Regions from separate parts of the Streptomyces roseoviridis genome, predicted to be linked through region 1. Evidence: predicted binding sites of a transcription regulator. Region 1 holds the regulator's gene; the other holds the start of a gene.
The links. Region 1 encodes HrcA, which represses chaperone genes, less so after heat shock. Its sites were predicted from a motif close to TTNGCACTCNGNNNNNCNGAGTGCNAA; they were not measured.
Positions count from the first base shown of each region.

Region 2: a site for HrcA is predicted at 3,239-3,265, ahead of groL (chaperonin GroEL). Genes of this name have one in related genera too.

Region 1 is NZ_BAAAWU010000001.1:5,122,498-5,131,838, reverse strand. Features, by position in the region: gene ABD954_RS23180 (ribonuclease Z) at 1-264, opposite strand, end outside; gene ABD954_RS23175 (histidine triad nucleotide-binding protein) at 284-643, opposite strand; gene ABD954_RS23170 (16S rRNA (uracil(1498)-N(3))-methyltransferase) at 753-1,496, opposite strand; gene ABD954_RS23165 (nitronate monooxygenase) at 1,493-2,584, opposite strand; gene dnaJ (molecular chaperone DnaJ) at 2,706-3,842, opposite strand; gene hrcA (heat-inducible transcriptional repressor HrcA) at 3,843-4,862, opposite strand; gene ABD954_RS23150 (MBL fold metallo-hydrolase) at 5,018-5,764, shown strand; gene ABD954_RS23145 (DUF3097 domain-containing protein) at 5,775-6,578, shown strand; gene hemW (radical SAM family heme chaperone HemW) at 6,649-7,881, opposite strand; gene ABD954_RS23135 (AMP-dependent synthetase/ligase) at 7,950-9,341, opposite strand, start outside.
Region 2 is NZ_BAAAWU010000001.1:3,387,197-3,396,537, reverse strand. Features, by position in the region: gene ABD954_RS15325 (glucosyl-3-phosphoglycerate synthase) at 1-487, opposite strand, end outside; SAM riboswitch class I at 609-750, shown strand; gene thrC (threonine synthase) at 744-2,072, shown strand; gene ABD954_RS15315 (MoaD/ThiS family protein) at 2,107-2,385, shown strand; gene ABD954_RS15310 (cold-shock protein) at 2,800-3,003, shown strand; gene groL (chaperonin GroEL) at 3,430-5,052, shown strand; gene ABD954_RS15300 (SRPBCC family protein) at 5,207-5,677, shown strand; gene ABD954_RS15295 (deoxyxylulose-5-phosphate synthase) at 5,729-6,055, opposite strand; gene ABD954_RS15290 (VOC family protein) at 6,141-6,512, shown strand; gene ABD954_RS15285 (hypothetical protein) at 6,566-7,396, opposite strand; gene ABD954_RS15280 (class I SAM-dependent methyltransferase) at 7,630-8,358, opposite strand.

The DNA of each region.
Region 1 (9,341 bases):
GACCGGGTGCGGGACCTGGTCGAGGTTGATCCGCTGGATCACCCCGGCCAGACCGAGGGAGTGGTCGCCGTGGAAGTGCGTGACACAGATCCGGTCCAGGTCGTGCGCCGCCACCCCGGCCCTGAGCATCTGCCGCTGGGTGCCCTCGCCGGGGTCGAAGAGGATGCCCTGCCCGTCCCAGCGGAGCAGATAGCCGTTGTGGTTGCGGTGCCGGGTCGGGACCTGGCTGGCCGTGCCGAGGACGACCAGTTCGCGTACGGACAAGGGAGCGATCCGTCCTGCCCTATCCGGGCGGCCAGTTGAGGCCGCGGCCGCCGAGCACGTGCGCGTGGGCGTGGAAGACGGTCTGCCCCGCGCCCGCGCCCGTGTTGAAGACGATCCGGAAGCCGCTGCCGTCGACCTTCTCCTGCGCGGCGACCTCGCCGGCCTCGCGCAGCACGTCCGCGGCGACGGTCGGCGCGGCGGCGGCCAGGGAGGCGGCGTCGGGGTAGTGCAGGCGCGGGATGACCAGGACGTGCGTCGGCGCCTGGGGGTTGATGTCGCGGAACGCCACCGTCGTCTCGGTCTCGCGCACGATCGTCGCCGGCACCTCCCCCTCCGCGATCTTGCAGAACAGGCAGTCGCTCTGCGGCTCTCCGGCCATGGCCCGGGCCTCCTCGCCTCTGTCGATCAGTTCACCCCGCATGCTATCGGGGGCCGCCGACAGCGACCGCCGACCGGGCCCCCCGACCCGCTCGCCGTCCCTGGGGCGCCTACGACCAGCGTCCCGTGCGGCCGAGCACCAGCGCGGCGGCCGCCGTGCCCGCCGTGGAGGTGCGCAGCACGCTCGGCCCGAGGCGGTACGGCTTCGCCCCGGCCTCCTCGAACAGCGCCAGCTCGTCCGGGGACACCCCGCCCTCGGGCCCCACCACGAGGACGATCGAGCCCTCCCGGGGCAGGTCGGCGGTGGCCAGGGCCCCGCTCGGGTGCGCGCGGTCCTCGTGCAGGACGGCGGCGAAGTCGGCGTCCGCGAGGAGGGTCGCGACCTGCTTGCCGGTCATGAGCTCGGCGACCTCGGGGAAGCGGCTGCGGCGCGACTGCTTGCCGGCTTCGCGGGCGGTGGCGCGCCACTTGGCGAGGGCCTTCAGACCGCGCTCGCCCTTCCACTGGGTGATGCAGCGGGACGCGGCCCACGGCACGATCGCGTCCACGCCGGTCTCCGTCATGGTCTCGACGGCCAGCTCGCCGCGGTCGCCCTTGGGCAGGGCCTGGACGACGGTGACACGGGGCGCGGGCTCGGGGTCCTCGTGGACGGCGGTGACGTCGACGGTCAGCTGGTCCTTGCCCTCGGCGGCGGCCACCACGCACTCGGCCCAGGCGCCCCGCCCGTCGGTGAGCACCAGCTCCTCCCCCGCGCGCAGCCGCTTCACGGACACGGCGTGGCGGCCCTCGGGCCCGTCGAGGAGGAACCCGCCGACGGCGGGCACGGCGTCGACGACGAAGACGGGTGCGGTCACGATGTGCTCCTGGTGCTGTCGGGCCGCCCGGCGAGGGCGGCGTCGAGTTCGGCGGCGAGGACCTCCACGAGCCGGCCGGCCGGCAGGTCCCGCGCCAGACGGTGGCCCTGCCCGGCCCACAGGGCCATGCCCTGCGGGTCCCCCGCGGTCGCGGCGGCCTTGCGCAGCGGGGCGGTGAGGTGGTGGACCTCGGGGTAGGCGGCGGGCGCGTACGGGCCGTGCTCGCGCATGAAACGGTTCACCAGGCCCCGGGCCGGCCGACCGGAGAAGGCCCGGGTGAGCTCGGTGCGGACGAAGAGGGGGTCGGTCAGGGCCCGCTTGTGCAGCGGGTGCGCGCCCGACTCGGGGCAGACGAGGAAGGCGGTGCCGAGCTGGGCGGCGTCGGCGCCGGCCGCGAGGACGGCGGCGATCTGCCGGCCGCGCATGATGCCGCCGGTCGCGACGACCGGCAGCCGGACGCTCTCCCGGACCTCCGTGAGCAGCGGCAGCAGGCCGCGGCCGATGCCGGCGCAGGGTCCGTCGGCCGGATCGTCGCGGTGGGTGCCCTGGTGCCCGCCCGCCTCGGTGCCCTGCACGCAGACCGCGCCCGCGCCGGCGCGCTCGGCGGTCCGGGCCTCGTCGACGGAGGTGACGGTGACGATCGTGAACGTACCGGCCCGTGCGAAGGCGTCGAGCGCGTCGCGGTCGGGGCAGCCGAAGGTGAAGGAGACGACCGGCACGGGGTCGTCGAGGAGGATCGCCAGCTTGGCCTCGTACCCGTCGTCCCTGCCCTGCTCGGCGTCGCCGAGCTCGGTCTCGTACCAGGTGGCCTCACCGGCCAGCTGGTGGCGGTAGACCTCGACGGCGGCGGGGTCGGCGGGCTGGCCGCTCGGCGGCATGAACAGGTTGACCCCGAAGGGCCGGCCGGTGAGCGCGCGGACCTGCTTGATCTCCTGGTACAGCCCGCCCGCGGTCTTGTAGCCGCCGGCCAGGAACCCGAGCGCTCCCGCCTCGCACACGGCACCGACGAGCTCCGGGCAGGAGGCGCCGCCCGCCATGGGGGCCTGCACGATCGGGTGGCGGGAGAGACCGCTCAGCGAGCTGGACATGCGGGCAATCGTGTCATGCCCGTCCGGCCCGCCGAACGCCGACGGGGCCCCGCACACGTGCGGGACCCCGTCGCATATGCCTGCGGCCCAGGACACCTTCGCGGCACCCCCGGCAGAGCGCCTAGCGCCCGTTGAACGCGTCCTTCAGGCGCGAGAACAGGCCCTGCTGGCCCGGCTGGAACTGTCCCAGCGGGCGCTCCTCGCCGCGCAGCTTGGCCAGCTCGCGCAGCAGGCGCTCCTGCTCCGCGTCGAGCTTCGTCGGGGTCTGGACCTCGACGTGGACGATCAGGTCGCCCCGGCCGTTGCCCCGCAGGTGGGTGACGCCGCGGCCGTGCAGGGGGATCGACTGGCCGGACTGGGTGCCCGGACGGATGTCCACGTCCTCCAGACCGTCGAGGGTCTGCAGCTGCACCTTCGTACCGAGCGAGGCCGCCGTCATCGGGATGGTCACCGTGCAGTGCAGGTCGTCGCCGCGCCGCTGGAAGACCTCGTGCGGGACCTCGTGGATCTCGACGTACAGGTCACCGGCCGGGCCGCCGCCGGGGCCGACCTCGCCCTCACCGGCGAGCTGGATCCGCGTGCCGTTGTCGACACCGGCCGGGATCTTGACCGTGAGCGTGCGGCGGGAACGGACCCGGCCGTCACCCGCGCACTCCGGGCACGGGGTCGGGACGACGGTGCCGAAGCCCTGGCACTGGGGGCAGGGCCGGGAGGTCATGACCTGACCCAGGAAGGACCGGGTGACCTGGGAGACCTCACCGCGGCCGCGGCACATGTCACAGGTCTGCGCGGAGGTGCCGGGCGCGGCGCCCTCGCCGGAGCAGGTGGTGCAGACGACGGCCGTGTCGACCTGGATGTCCTTCGTGGTGCCGAAGGCCGCCTCGTCGAGCGTGATCTCCAGCCGGATCATCGCGTCCTGGCCGCGCCGGGTGCGCGAGCGCGGGCCGCGCTGGGACGCCGTACCGAAGAAGGCGTCCATGATGTCCGAGAAGTTCCCGAAGCCGCCCGCGCCGAAGCCGCCGGCCCCGCCGCCCCCGGAGGAGGACAGGGGGTCGCCGCCGAGGTCGTAGACCTGCTTCTTCTGCGGGTCCGACAGGACCTCGTACGCGGCGTTGATCTCCTTGAACCGCTCCTGCGTCTTCGGGTCCGGATTCACGTCCGGGTGAAGCTCGCGGGCGAGTCGGCGGAAGGCCTTCTTGATCTCGTCCTGCGAGGCGTCGCGACGCACGCCGAGGACGGCGTAATAGTCCGTGGCCACTTACGACTCCGCCAGGATCTGTCCGACGTAACGTGCCACTGCGCGTACCGCTCCCATCGTTCCGGGGTAGTCCATGCGGGTCGGTCCGACCACGCCGAGTTTGGCGACTGCCTCGCCGCCGGAACCGTAGCCGACCGAGACGACGGACGTGGACGTCAGGCCCTCGTGGGCGTTCTCGTGCCCGATCCGTACGGTCATGCCCGATTCCTTGGCCTCGCCGAGCAGCTTGAGGAGCACGACCTGCTCCTCAAGGGCTTCCAGGACGGGCCTGATCGTCAGGGGGAAGTCGTGCCCGAAGCGGGTCAGATTGGCGGTTCCGCCGATCATGAGCCGCTCCTCGTGCTCCTCCACGAGGGTCTCCAGGAGGGTCGCGAGCACCGTCGAGACCGTGCCGCGGTCCTCGCTGTCCTCGAAGGACTCCGGCAGGTCCTGCACCAGCTGCGGCACGTCCGCGAAGCGGCGGCCGACGACCCGGCTGTTGAGCCGGGCCCGCAGGTCGGCGAGGGAGGTCTCGCCGAAGGGCGCCGGGCAGTCGATCACCCGCTGCTCGACGCGGCCGGTGTCGGTGATCAGCACCAGCATCAGCCGCGCGGGCGCCAGCGACAGCAGTTCCACGTGCCGCACCGTCGAACGGGTCAGCGAGGGGTACTGCACGACGGCGACCTGACGGGTCAGCTGCGCGAGCAGCCGGACCGTGCGGCCCACGACGTCGTCGAGGTCGACGGCCCCGTCGAGGAAGTTGTGGATCGCCCGCCGCTCGGGGGTCGACAGCGGCTTGACACCGGCCAGCCGGTCGACGAAGAGGCGGTAGCCCTTGTCGGTGGGGATGCGCCCGGCGCTGGTGTGGGGCTGGGCGATGTACCCCTCCTCCTCCAGGACCGCCATGTCGTTGCGCACGGTGGCCGGCGAGACGCCGAGCTTGTGGCGCTCGGTCAGCGCCTTGGAGCCGACCGGCTCCTCCGTCCCGACGTAGTCCTGGACGATGGCGCGCAGCACCTCGAGTCTGCGTTCGCTGAGCATCGCGCGCACCTCCAGCTGTCGATCCGGTTCCGGTTGCTCCGCTTTTGGCACTCGCCCTGCCCGAGTGCCAGGAATCCCCGGCCAGTGTACGGCGGCGGACATCGCTCCTGGCAAGGAGGCGGCGTCGGCGTCGGCACAGCCGCTAGGGTCGCGGCATGGACGTGGACGGCGGGAACGGTCGTACGGGACGGTGGGCGGAGCTGGGCTGGGAGCGGCTCACGGACAGCGTGGGCAGGCGCCGATTGCCTGGTTGGGACGCCACCGTCGGCCTGGTCGTGGCCCCCGAGGCGGTCCTGCTGTACGACACGGGAGCCACCCTCGCGCAGGGCGCCGAGCTGGGCGCCCAGGTGGCGGAGCTCACGGGCGGCCGCGAGGTGACACATGTCGCACTGAGCCATCCGCACTTCGACCACGTGCTCGGCACGGCGGTCTTCGCCGGCGCCGAGGTCTTCGGGGCGGTGGGCATGGACACGCTGCTGCCGCGCGAGCGCGAGGAGCTGCGCAAGGACGCGGTACGGCAGGGGGTGGACGCGCGGGAGGCGGCGGAGGCCGCCGAGGCCCTGGTCGCCCCGCGCCACACCGTCTCCGGCGAGTGGACCCTCGACCTGGGCGGCCGGCAGGTCCTCCTCGCCAACGTCGGCCCCGGTCACTCGGGCCACGACCTGGTGCTGCTCGTCCCGGGTGAGCGGGAGATCGTCTTCTGCGGCGACCTGGTCGAGGAGTCCGGCGAACCTCAGGCCGGCCCCGACGCCGTCCCCTCCCGCTGGCCGGACGCCCTGGACCGTCTGCTGTCCCTGGGCGGCGAGGACGCCCTGTACGTGCCGGGCCACGGGGCGGTGGTCGACGCGGCGTTCGTGCGACGCCAGCGCGATGAACTGGCACGGCGCTTCTCCGTCGCATAACGTCCCCCGAATGCGCAGCTACAACCCGGATCTGACACCTCCCTGGAAGCGCTCGGCGCCCGTGCCGGAGGTCCCGGCGGACCGTGACCTCGTGGTCGAGGAGGTCACGACGGGCTTCTGCGGGGCGGTGATCCGCTGTGAGGCGGGCACGGTGACCCTGGAGGACCGCTTCGGCAAGCACCGGGTCTTCCCGATGGAGCCGCGCGGCTTCCTCCTGGAGGGCCGGGTCGTCACCCTGGTCCGCCCCTCGCGCCCGGCGCCCGAGCGGCCCGCCCGCACCGCCTCCGGCTCGATCGCCGTCCCCGGCGCCCGGGCGCGGGTCGCCCGTGCGGGCCGGATCTACGTCGAGGGCCGCCACGACGCGGAACTGGTGGAGCGGGTGTGGGGCGACGACCTGCGGATCGAGGGCGTGGTGGTGGAGTACCTGGAGGGCGTCGACGACCTTCCGGCCATCGTCGCCGAGTTCGCCCCCGCCCCGGACGCCCGTCTCGGCGTCCTGGTCGACCACCTGGTGCCGGGCTCCAAGGAGTCCCGCATCGCCGCCCAGGTCTCCTCCCCCGACGTCCTCGTCGTCGGCCACCCCTACGTCGACGTCTGGCAGGCCGTGAAGCCCGCCGCCCTGGGCATCCCCGCCTGGCCGACGGTCCCCCGCGGCCAGGACTGGAAGACGGGCGTCTGCCGCGCCCTCGGCTGGCCGGAGAACACCGGCGCGGCCTGGCAGCACATCCTGTCCCGCGTCCGCTCCTACAAGGACCTGGAACCGGAGCTGCTGGGCGCGGTCGAGCACTTGATCGACCATGTGACCGTGCCATGACGGCGAGCCGTCCGTCGAACCCTTCGACGGCTGTTCTCCGCTCTCCGCGCGCCGGCGGCCGGGCCTCGCCCTAGTCCACCAGGTCCCGCACCACCGCGTCCGCCAGCAGCCGCCCCCGCAGGGTCAGGACCGCGCGGCCCCGCGCGTACGGTTCCGGGTCCAGCAGGCCGTCCGAGAGGGCACGCCGGGCCGCGGCCAGGCCCGCCGGGTGGAGCAGGTCCAGGGGGCAGCCCTCCCGGAGCCGGAGCTCCAGCAGGATCCGCTCGACCCGCCGGTCCTCCTCCGACAGCACCTCGCGCCCGGCGCCGGGGGACCGTCCTTCGCCCAGGGCCGCCGCGTAGGCGCCGGGGTGCTTGACGTTCCACCACCGCACGCCGCCCACGTGGCTGTGCGCGCCCGGTCCGGCGCCCCACCAGTCGGCGCCGCGCCAGTAGAGCTCGTTGTGGAGGCAGCGGCCGGCCTCGGAGGTGGCCCAGTTGGACACCTCGTACCACTCGAACCCGGCCCCGGAGAGCGCCTCCTCGGTCATCAGGTACCGGTCGGCGTGCACGTCGTCGTCGGTCATCGGTATCTCGCCGCGCCGGATGCGCCGGGCCAGCTGGGTGCCCTCCTCCACGATGAGCGCGTAGGCGCTGACGTGGTCGGGCCCGGCGCCGATCGCCGCGTCGAGGGAGGCCCGCCAGTCGTCGTCGGACTCGCCGGGCGTGCCGTAGATGAGGTCGAGGTTGACGTGATCGAAGCCGGCCGCACGCGCCTCCGCGACGCATGCCTCGGGGCGGCCGGGGGTGTGGCTGCGGTCGAGGATCTTCAGGACGTGCTGACGGGCGCTCTGCATGCCGAAGGAGATCCGGTTGAAGCCGCCCGCCCGCAGCTCCTCCAGATAGGCCGGGCTCACGGACTCCGGGTTGGCCTCGGTCGTCACCTCGGCGTCGTCGGCGAGCCCGAACTCGTCGCGGACGGACGCCAGCATCGACACGAGGTCGGCCGCGTCCAGCAGCGTGGGGGTGCCGCCGCCGACGAAGACGGTCCGCACCGGGCGCGGGTCGTCGCCGAGGACCTTGCGGGCGAGCCGTATCTCCTCGGCCACCTGCCCGGCGTAGTTCTCCCGGGAGGCGAGCACGCCGCCGGCGCCGCGCAGCTCGCTCGCGGTGTAGGTGTTGAAGTCGCAGTAGCCGCACCGGGTGGCGCAGTACGGCACGTGCAGATAGAACCCGAGCGGACGCTCCCCGGCCCCCTGCAGGGCGTGCGCGGGCAGCGCCCCGTCGTCGGGCATGGGCTCACCATCGGGCAGTACGGAAGGCATGAGCCCATTGTCCCGTACCGCCCGACGTGACCGCCGAGCCTGTGGAAAACCCCGGACGGGCTGCCGGATCAGGCCTCGCGGGCGCCCTCGTACATCTCGTCGATCAGGTGCTGGTAGGTCCGCTCCACGACCGGCCGCTTCATCTTCAGGCTCGGCGTGAGCTCGCCGTGCTCGATGTCGAGGTCGCGCGGCAGCAGCCGGAACTTCTTGATCGTCTGCCAGCGCTGCAGGCCCTCGTTGAGGCGGGCGACGTAGCCCTCGATGAGCTTCTCGGCCTGCGGGGAGGCGACGACCTCCGCGTAGGACTTGCCGCCGAGCCCGTGCTCGGCGGCCCAGCCGAGGATGGAGGGCTCGTCGAGGGCGATGAGCGCGGTGCAGTAGTTCCGGTCCGCGCCGAGCACCACGATGTTGGAGACGAAGGGACAGACGGCCTTGAACTGGCCCTCGATCTCGGTCGGGGCGATGTACTTGCCGCCCGAGGTCTTGAACAGGTCCTTCTTGCGGTCGGTGATCCGCAGGTAGCCGTCGGCGGACAGTTCGCCGATGTCGCCGGTGTGGAACCAGCCGTCCGCCTCCAGGACCTCGGCGGTCTTCTCCGGCAGGCCGTGGTAGCCCTCCATGATGCCGGGCCCGCGCAGCAGGATCTCGCCGTCGTCGGCGATGCGGACCTCGGTGCCGGGCAGCGGCTTGCCGACGGTGCCGGTGCGGTAGGCCTCGCCGGGGTTCACGAAGGAGGCCGCGGAGGACTCGGTGAGGCCGTAGCCCTCCAGGATGTGGATGCCGGCGCCAGAGAAGAAGTAGCCGATGTCCGGGGCCAGGGCGACCGAGCCGGAGACGGCGGCGCGCAGCCGGCCGCCGAACGCCTCGCGGAGCTTCTTGTAGACGAGGGCGTCGGCGACCTTGTGCTTGACGGTGAGGCCGAAGGGGGCCGAGGCGGTGCCGGTGCGGCGGAAGTTGTCCTGGGTGACCTTGGCGTACTCGCGGGCGACGCCGGCCGCCCACTGGAAGATCTTGTACTTGGCCGGGCCGCCTTCGCGGGCCTTGGCGGCGACGCCGTTGTAGACCTTCTCGAAGATCCGGGGGACGGCGGCCATGTAGGTGGGCTGCACGACCGGCAGATTGACGATGATCTTGTCGATGCGGCCGTCGACGGCGGTGACGTGACCGACCTCGATCTGGCCGGAGGTGAGCACCTTGCCGAAGACGTGGGCGAGCGGCAGCCACAGGTACTGCACGTCGTCCTGGGTGACCAGGCCGGTGGCGGCGATGGCCTTGGCCATGTACGACCAGTTGTCGTGCGGCAGGCGGACGCCCTTGGGGCGGCCGGTGGTGCCGGAGGTGTAGATCAGGGTGGCGAGCTGGTCCTTGGTGATCGCCCCGACCCGCTCCTTGACGACCTCGGGGTGCTTCTCCAGGTACGCCTGGCCGCGTGCCTCGAGCTCGGCGAGGGTGAGCACCCA
Region 2 (9,341 bases), 1.7 Mb from region 1:
CGTCGAGCGGGCGGTCGTACATCGCCTTCACGAAGTCCACGTCCGGGTCGGTGAGCAGCGGGCCGACGATCCCCGACACGAAGTCCGCCGAGAAGTCCCGCAGGTCGGCGTCGACGAAACAGACGACGTCCCCGCCGGTCGCCATCAGCGAACGCCACAGCACCTCGCCCTTGCCCGGCACCGCCGGTATCCGCGGCAGTATCGCGTCCCGCGCCACCACCCGCGCCCCGGCCGCCGCGGCCACCTCCGCCGTACGGTCCGTGGAGCCCGAGTCGATCACCACCAGCTCGTCCACCAGCGGCACCGCGTCCGTCATGAGCTCACGGCGGATCACGGAGACGATCGCGCCGACCGTCGCCTCCTCGTTCAGCGCCGGCAGCACCACGCTCACCGTCGTCCCGCGCTTGGCGGCGAGGATCCGCTCCAGCGGACGGTCGGCCACCGACCAGGACCGCCGGGCCAGCCAGCGCTCCACTTCTTCCAGCAACGTGATCTCCATCTCGCGGATCGGACGACCGTCTCCACCTCGGAAGGCTTCGGTTACAGTCTTGAACAACGCGGATGCCCGATGCATGTCGGGGTGCCGACCGCGTTCCACAATCGAATACCGCTCATCCAGAGGGGCAGAGGGATACGGCCCGTTGAAGCCCCGGCAACCCTCCAGTCGGTTCTCGTCCTCCAGCGAGGTCCCCGACTAGGGAAGGTGCCAAATCCGTCTCATGGCGAAATGCGTCATGAGGAAGATGAGGAGAAAGGGCCTCGCCTCCATGGCTGTACAGACGGTCGCATCCACCGCCGCCGCTTCCCCCCGGACCCCGGTCGACCTCGGTCCCGCGTCCGGACTCTCCTGCCGCGAATGCGGCGAGACCTTCCCGCTCGGCCCGATCTTCGCCTGCGAGCTCTGTTTCGGCCCGCTCGAGGTCGCGTACGACCTGCCCACCGGCGACCCCGAGGCCCTGCGCAAGCGGATCGAGGCCGGCCCCGCCAACATCTGGCGCTACGCCCCGCTCCTGCCCGTCCCCGCCGACGTCGCCGACAAGCCCAACCTGAACCCCGGCTGGACCAAGCTCGTCCAGGCCGACAACCTGGCCCGCGAGATCGGCGTCGAGCCCGGGAAGCTGTTCGTCAAGGACGACTCCGGCAACCCGACCCACTCCTTCAAGGACCGGGTCGTCGCCCAGGCCATCGAGGCCGCCCGCGCCTTCGGCTTCACCACCCTCTCCTGCTCCTCCACCGGCAACCTGGCCGGCGCCGTCGGCGCCGCCGCCGCCCGGGCCGGCTTCCGCTCCTGCGTGTTCATCCCGCACGACCTGGAGCAGGGCAAGGTCGTCATGGCCGGCGTCTACGGCGGTGACCTCGTCGCCATCGAGGGCAACTACGACGACGTCAACCGCTTCTGCTCGGAGCTGATCGGCGACCCGCTCGGCGAGGGCTGGGGCTTCGTCAACGTCAACCTGCGCCCGTACTACGGCGAGGGCTCCAAGACGCTCGCGTACGAGATCTGCGAGCAGCTCGGCTGGGTCATCCCGGACCAGCTGGTCATCCCGATCGCCTCCGGCTCGCAGCTGACGAAGATCGACAAGGGTCTTCAGGAGCTCATCAAGCTCGGCCTCGTCGAGGACAAGCCCTACAAGATCTTCGGCGCCCAGGCCGAGGGCTGCTCCCCGGTCTCCGCCGCCTTCAAGGCCGGCCACGACGTGGTGCGCCCGCAGAAGCCGAACACCATCGCCAAGTCGCTGGCGATCGGCAACCCGGCGGACGGCCCGTACGTCCTCGACATCGCCCGCCGCACCGGCGGCGCCGTGGAGGACGTGAACGACGAACAGGTCGTCGACGCGATCAAGATCCTGGCCCGCACCGAGGGCATCTTCGCCGAGACCGCGGGCGGCGTGACCGTCGGCGTGACGCGCAAGCTCGTCGAGGCCGGTCTCCTCGACCCCACCCTCACCACCGTCGTCCTCAACACCGGCGACGGCCTCAAGACCCTGGACGCGGTGGCCGAGAGCTCCCAGGCGACCGCCACCATCCGCCCCAGCCTGGACGCGTTCCGCGACGCGGGCCTGGCCCACTGAGACCCGCCCTAGCGCGCCGAAAGGTTACGAAGACATGGCCGTGAACGTCCGCATCCCCACCATCCTCCGCACCTACACGGGCGGCCAGGCGGAGGTGCCCGCCGAGGGCGCCACCCTCGCCGAGGTCATCGCCGACCTGGAGAAGAACCACACCGGCATCGCCGCCCGCGTCCTGGACGACCAGGGCAAGCTGCGCCGCTTCGTCAACGTGTACGTGAACGACGACGACGTGCGCTTCGAGCAGGGCCTGGAGACGGCGACGCCGGACGGCGCGGGCGTGTCGATCATCCCGGCCGTCGCCGGCGGCTGCTGAGCCGTAGGCCGAGTGGGGTTTTGCCCGCTTCCCCGATTTCCCTGAATTGCCCCTTCCGCTGCCAGAAGCGGAAGGGGCAATTCAGCATGGTTGAGCGCGGTAGAGTTGGGGAAGTCCCCGCAGCCGCTCATGCCAGGCGCATATGAGAATGCGTCCGCGCGGGACGAGATGCAGCCAAAGTGACCGTGCCTTGTGCACCATCTGCGCGCTTTGCCGGGCCCGACTTGCCCCGGAATTCCATGTATTCTCCTCAATCCGCCTTTCCGGCGTGCCCAGAATTCTCGTCGGATTGACCTGTTGCAGAGGGCAGTTGGGCAGATACATTCAGCCGCGGTCGACGCGTTCCGGCGCAGGGTCTGACCCGGGTCCGCGAAGTGCGGTCCCGCGCAAGGGCCAGTAATAGGGGAGTTAGGCATGGCTCAGGGCACCGTCAAGTGGTTCAACGCGGAGAAGGGCTACGGCTTCATCGCGGTCGACGGTGGTGCGGATGTTTTCGTCCACTACAGCGCGATCCAGATGGACGGCTACCGCACCCTCGAAGAGGGTCAGCGGGTCGAGTTCGAGATCTCGCAGGGCCAGAAGGGTCCGCAGGCGGACATGGTCAAGCTCGCCGTCTGAGCGCGGCGCGATCGGCCACCGACGCACTTCCGTCGAGGGGCCCGCATCCTGACCGGGATGCGGGCCCCTCGCGCGTGTCCGCACGACCTGCCGCGGCGCCTCACGGTCGGGCCGGATCCGGGTGCGGATCGGCTCGCGGTCGGGGCCCGGACAGGGTGGGGACCGGCGCCCGGGGCGGGACCCGGATCCGAGCCCGGATCCGAGCCCGGATCCGGCTCTCGATCTGCGGGAGTCGCTTGCACTCTCCTAGGTCGAGTGCTAATCATTGGCGTTAGCACTCTGAAGGTGAGAGTGCTTACGAGGATCGGGCAGACGAGGTCGCAGGCCACGTGGGGCAAGGAACCACGGGGCACGCGGGCCGTCCGTCGCGGGCGTCGGCGCGGTCCAGGAGCGTTATCCACCCCATGTCCGGGAGGACCACTTCACATGGCCAAGATCATCGCGTTCGACGAGGAGGCCCGGCGCGGTCTCGAGCGCGGCATGAACCAGCTCGCTGACGCCGTCAAGGTCACCCTCGGTCCCAAGGGCCGCAACGTCGTCCTCGAGAAGAAGTGGGGCGCCCCCACGATCACCAACGATGGTGTCTCCATCGCCAAGGAGATCGAGCTCGAGGACCCGTACGAGAAGATCGGCGCCGAGCTGGTCAAGGAAGTCGCCAAGAAGACGGACGACGTCGCCGGCGACGGTACGACCACCGCCACCGTTCTCGCCCAGGCGCTGGTCCGCGAGGGCCTGCGCAACGTCGCCGCCGGCGCCAACCCGATGGCCCTCAAGCGCGGCATCGAGAAGGCCGTCGAGGCCGTCTCCGGCGCCCTGCTCGAGCAGGCCAAGGATGTCGAGACCAAGGAGCAGATCGCTTCCACGGCCTCCATCTCCGCCGCCGACACCCAGATCGGCGAGCTCATCGCCGAGGCCATGGACAAGGTCGGCAAGGAAGGCGTCATCACCGTCGAGGAGTCCCAGACCTTCGGTCTGGAGCTGGAGCTCACCGAGGGTATGCGCTTCGACAAGGGCTACATCTCGGCGTACTTCGCCACCGACATGGAGCGTATGGAGGCGTCCCTGGACGACCCGTACATCCTGATCGTCAACTCCAAGGTCTCCGCGGTCAAGGACCTCCTCCCGCTCCTGGAGAAGGTCATGCAGTCGGGCAAGCCGCTGCTGATCATCGCCGAGGACGTCGAGGGCGAGGCCCTGTCGACCCTGGTCGTCAACAAGATCCGTGGCACCTTCAAGTCCGTCGCCGTCAAGGCCCCGGGCTTCGGCGACCGCCGCAAGGCCATGCTGAACGACATCGCCATCCTCACCGGCGGCACGGTCATCTCCGAGGAGGTCGGCCTCAAGCTGGAGAACGCGGGCCTCGACCTGCTCGGCCGCGCCCGCAAGGTCGTCATCACCAAGGACGAGACCACCATCGTCGACGGTGCCGGTGACAGCGAGCAGGTCGCCGGTCGCGTGAACCAGATCCGCGCCGAGATCGAGAACAGCGACTCGGACTACGACCGCGAGAAGCTCCAGGAGCGCCTGGCGAAGCTCGCCGGTGGCGTCGCCGTCATCAAGGCCGGTGCCGCGACCGAGGTCGAGCTCAAGGAGCGCAAGCACCGCATCGAGGACGCCGTCCGCAACGCGAAGGCGGCCGTCGAGGAGGGCATCGTCGCCGGTGGTGGCGTGGCCCTGCTGCAGGCCTCCTCCGTCTTCGAGAAGCTCGACCTCGAGGGCGACGAGGCCACCGGTGCCAACATCGTCAAGCTGGCCCTGGAGGCCCCGCTCAAGCAGATCGCCGTCAACGGTGGTCTCGAGGGTGGCGTCATCGTCGAGAAGGTGCGCAACCTGCCCGTCGGCCACGGCCTGAACGCCGCGACCGGCGAGTACGTCGACATGATCGCCGAGGGCATCATCGACCCGGCCAAGGTGACCCGTTCCGCGCTGCAGAACGCGTCCTCCATCGCGGCCCTGTTCCTCACCACCGAGGCCGTCATCGCCGACAAGCCGGAGAAGGCCGCCGCGCCGGCCGGCGGCGGCATGCCGGGCGGTGACATGGACTTCTGATCCTCTCAGTCGTAGAGGATCGGCGGTTCATCGCTGAACGCCGAAGGGCGGCACCCCACCGGGGTGCCGCCCTTTCGCCGTGTGGACGGCGCCACGGGGCGGGGCGATCCTGGAGGGGCAGGGAGGTCCGGGACCTGATCGGCGGGAGAACGCCATGATCACGCTGCTGACCACACCGGCGGACCGCGAGCTCGTCATCACCCGCACCTTCGACGCGCCGGTCGCGCGCGTGTGGGAGGCGTGGACGCGCCCCGAGCACGTCCACGCGTGGTACGGACTGGCGGCACTGACCATGTCCGTCTGCGAGATCGACCTGCGGCCGGGCGGCGCGTGGCGCTGGGGCCAGCGGACCCCGGACGGCCAGGAGATCGTCTTCTCCGGCACGTACGAGGAGATCGTCCCGGGCGAACGCCTCGTCTACACCGAGGTCTTCGAGCAGATGCCGGACGCCGGACCGGTCCGCGTGGTCCTCGCCTTCGACGCGACCCCCGACGGCGGCACCGCCCTGACCAGCACGTCCTTCTGGCCCTCGACGGAGATCCGCGACCAGGCACTGGCGGCGGGCATGGAGGCGGGGGTACGGGAGCAGTACGACCGGCTGGAGGAGCACCTGCGGCGGATGTGACGGGTGCCGTCCGCCGTCCGGTCAGGCCCGGCAAGATCCGGAAGAGAGGGCCTAGACCTCGTACCGCAGCAGCGCCCGGGCCACGGGCTCGCCGGTGCGACGGGCGTGGGCGGTACGGGCCTTGACCTCGCGCAGGGTGCGGGGCCGCCATCCGGGACCGCCGCAGCAGCTCTTGTGGAAGCCGATCCCCGCGTTCAGGACGACGGACAGCGCCCGCCAGGCGTCCTTGTCACGCCGCCGCGGCGGCTGGAACGCCGACCCTGCGTGGATCATCACCCGGGCGCAGCGCGGACAGTGCCGCTCGCGCTCGGGACCGTAGGACTGCTTGTACGAGGCCCGGCACGGCAGGCACACGTAGGAGGTCTTGCCGTGGCTCATGGGAGGGAGGGTACGGGGCCGGGGCGGGCGGATGGCAAGCGAATTCCGGTGCGGGCGTGGTCCGTACGTTCCTAGCCTGGGGATCATGGAGCTTTCCGCGATCACCCTCGACTGCGCCGACCCCCTGGCCCTCGCCGACTTCTACCACCGCGCCACCGGCCTGCCGCCGCACCCGAAGAACCACGCCGACTTCGCCGGCCTCCAGCGCGAGGGCGGCCTGCTCCTCGGCTTCCAGCGCGTCGACGACTACCGCGCCCCCGACTGGCCCGGCCAGGACGTCCCCCAGCAACTGCACCTGGACTTCGACGTCGACGACCTGGCGGAGGCGGAGGCCCGGCTCCTCGCCCTGGGCGCCCGGAAGCCGGACTTCCAGCCGGACGAGGAGCGCTTCGTGGTGCTCCTCGACCCGGCGGGACATCCGTTCTGTGTGGCGCCGCGGCGGGGTCCGTCGGTGTAGTCCCTCAGCCTCACGGCCCCGGGCCGTGCCCCGGGGCCGGTCGAGCCGCACGGTCAGGTGCGCATGCTTGCGAGCGCCTGGCGGATCTCCGCCGCTCGCAAGCGAACGCGCTGCACGGGGACGCGGCCGGAGGCGGTGGCCGGGGCGGCGGGCCCGCCGCGATCGCCCCGGCATGGTCCGCACTCGCCGTCGCGCAGCCGGTCCGCGTACCCCGGCGCGCCGCACTTCGCGCATTCGAGCAGCCGGAGGGGCGGGGGATCGCGACGGAGGGGCGGCGGGGGCAGCTTGTCGGTCAGCCGGCGCCTGGCGAGCGCGGCCGGGTGGTGGACGGGATGCGGCAGGCCGGCGGTCAGGGCGCGCAGCACGTCACGCTCCTCGGCACCCCGCGCGAACCACTCCTCGACCAGCGGCGTCAGCGCGCGGCAGTCCGCGTGGGACAGCGACATCGCGGCGTTCTCCCGCCCCAGCGCGGCGAGCAGGATGTAGGCGCGCGACCGGGTCGGCGGCGGCTTCTCCCTGGGCACGTCACCGCGCTCGAAGGCGGCCCACCACGCGTCGTCACGTGCCGTACGGGAGAACCACGTTCGGGTGATCCATTTTCCGCCGAGGCACTCGCGTCCGCGCCGCAGGTGCCCGACACGCTGGATGCGGTTGAGGGCGGTACGGAGGGCGCACTGCCCGTACGGCAGGTGCTTGGCCAGCGTCTTCACCGAAATGTCGCTGCCGTCGGGCAGCCGGTCGATGTACGCGGCGATGGCGGCCTCGCGGGGCGGGAGGTGCGCGAAGTCGTCACGACGGGAGGGACGTTCGTACGGCGTCGAGCGCTTTCCGTAGCCCGGGTTGGCGAGGGGGTGGGGAGCGAAACTAAACTCGGCGTCAGCCATGGATCGGAAGCGGCTTTCTTTCGATCGGTGGTGAGACCCCCTTCAGGTGTTGGCGCACCTGCTGGGGGTCGTTCGTTTACCGGACACGCTAGAGGCGTATGACTCTGCGTGGCAAGTCGGTCGCCCAGGGTCAACTCGCTGGGCGGGTGGGTGGGTTGAATCCCAGGCCCCGTCCCCATCCTCAGAAACAGCGCCCGAATCTCGCCGCTTGAGCCTCGGGCCTGAGCTGCGGCTCAGCCGATCGCGCGGCGGAACAGGCCCGTCCAGAGGAACGGTTCGCCGAAGTGCGGGGAGTCGGACGGCTCGTCGTGCATGCGGCGGAGCTCGATCTCCGTCAGGTCGGAGAAGAGCGCGCGCAGGGAGTCGGCGGTGTAGGCGAGGCCGCCGTGGAGGGAGGCGTCGCGGTAGAAGGCCGCGTCGGGGAGTTCGGAACCCATGCCGTCGGGGCCGGCGGCGAAGCAGGTGAGGGCGAAGTGGCCGCCGGGGGCGAGACGACGGGCGAGGAGGGCGAGGTAGCTTGCGCGGCGGTGGGGCGCGAGGTGGTGGAAGCAGCCGGAGTCGTAGATCAGGTCGTACGCGCCTTCGCTGCCGAGACGGCCCTCCCGGTCGAGCACGAAGGCGTCGCCCTGGAGGAAACGGACGTCCAGGCGCGCTTCCTCCGCCCGCTCCCGCGCCCACGCCAGCGCGCCGGCGGACAGGTCCACCGCGTCGACCGCGAAGCCGCGCGCCGCGAGGTGAAGGGCGTTGCGCCCCGGCCCGCAGCCGAGGTCCAGGGCACGCCCGCCGGTGGGGATCACGCCCTGGTCGAGATGGGCGGCCAGGTTCTCGTCGGGCTTCGGGACGAAGAAAGGGACGGGCCGGGCGCGATCGTCGTAGAAGCTCTCCCACTTGCCGGTGTCGGCGGCGAACAGGCCGTCGAGGAGCTGGAGAACGTCCTCGGTGGTGCGGGTCGAACGGTCCATGCGGATGTCCATGCGGATCCCCTTCCGTGTAGGGGAAACGCTACGGGAGGAAGGGGTGAAAGCCCAGGTCAGGGGCGGTTCGGGGAGGCGCTGGGCGGCGGTGTGGCGGGCGATCGGGAGGGGCGCGGGCTTGCTCCCCCCGGCTCTCGGGGCGGGGGCGCGGAGAGGAACGTTGGGGGCCGTCTCGGGGGGTTTGGGGGCGGGGGCGGAGAGGGTTTCGGGACGGGTTTGGGGACGGTTTCGGTGGGGGTTTGTGGGTGGGGTGGTGGTTGGGGTGCGGGTCTTGGGTGGTCGGGGTGGGGGTTTCTGATGGGCTTCTGGTGTCGGCCGCCCTCTCTCTGAGTGTGGCCCCCTCCGCCGGCCCCTCAAGGGCGCTCCTTCGTCGCGTCGCTACGCGATTCCGCTTCGCTCCACCCTTGACCGGCCGGCTCCGGGTGCCTTTTCACACTCGGAGGGCGGCCGGGGGCGTGGCCACGCGGCAAGGCCGGGTACCGGCCGGGCGACGTGGGCGAGTGGCGGGCTGGTGGGTGGGGGCCGGGTTTGTGGCGGGAGTGGGGGAGGCCGCTCCCCTCGTGGGGGGTGCGCCGAAGTGGGATGGGGTGCTCCACCCCAGCTCGGCGGCGACCGGCCGTCGTCTGGTCGGGGTTCAAGCCCCGCTGGTCACTCCCGGTGGGTGGGGAGTGTGGTCGGGGGCGGCCCGGCGGTGCAAACTGCCCCCTCGCGAGCCGAGGCGTGACGGGGGTGAACTCGCGTGACGAGGGAGGCGCTTCGGCTGTCTCGGCGAGGGAGTTTGCACCGCCGGGAAGGAGTGAAGTCACCTCTCCCCGGTCAGAGTGGGACGCGAGTGAACTGCTGTGACTCAGGAGGCGTCCCCGGACGGGGTTGTGTCGTCTCGCCGGTGCAAACTGCCCTCTCGCGGGCTGTGATGTGACGGCAGTGAACTGCTGTGACAGGCGTGGCACTTCGGCCGTCTCGGCAAGGGA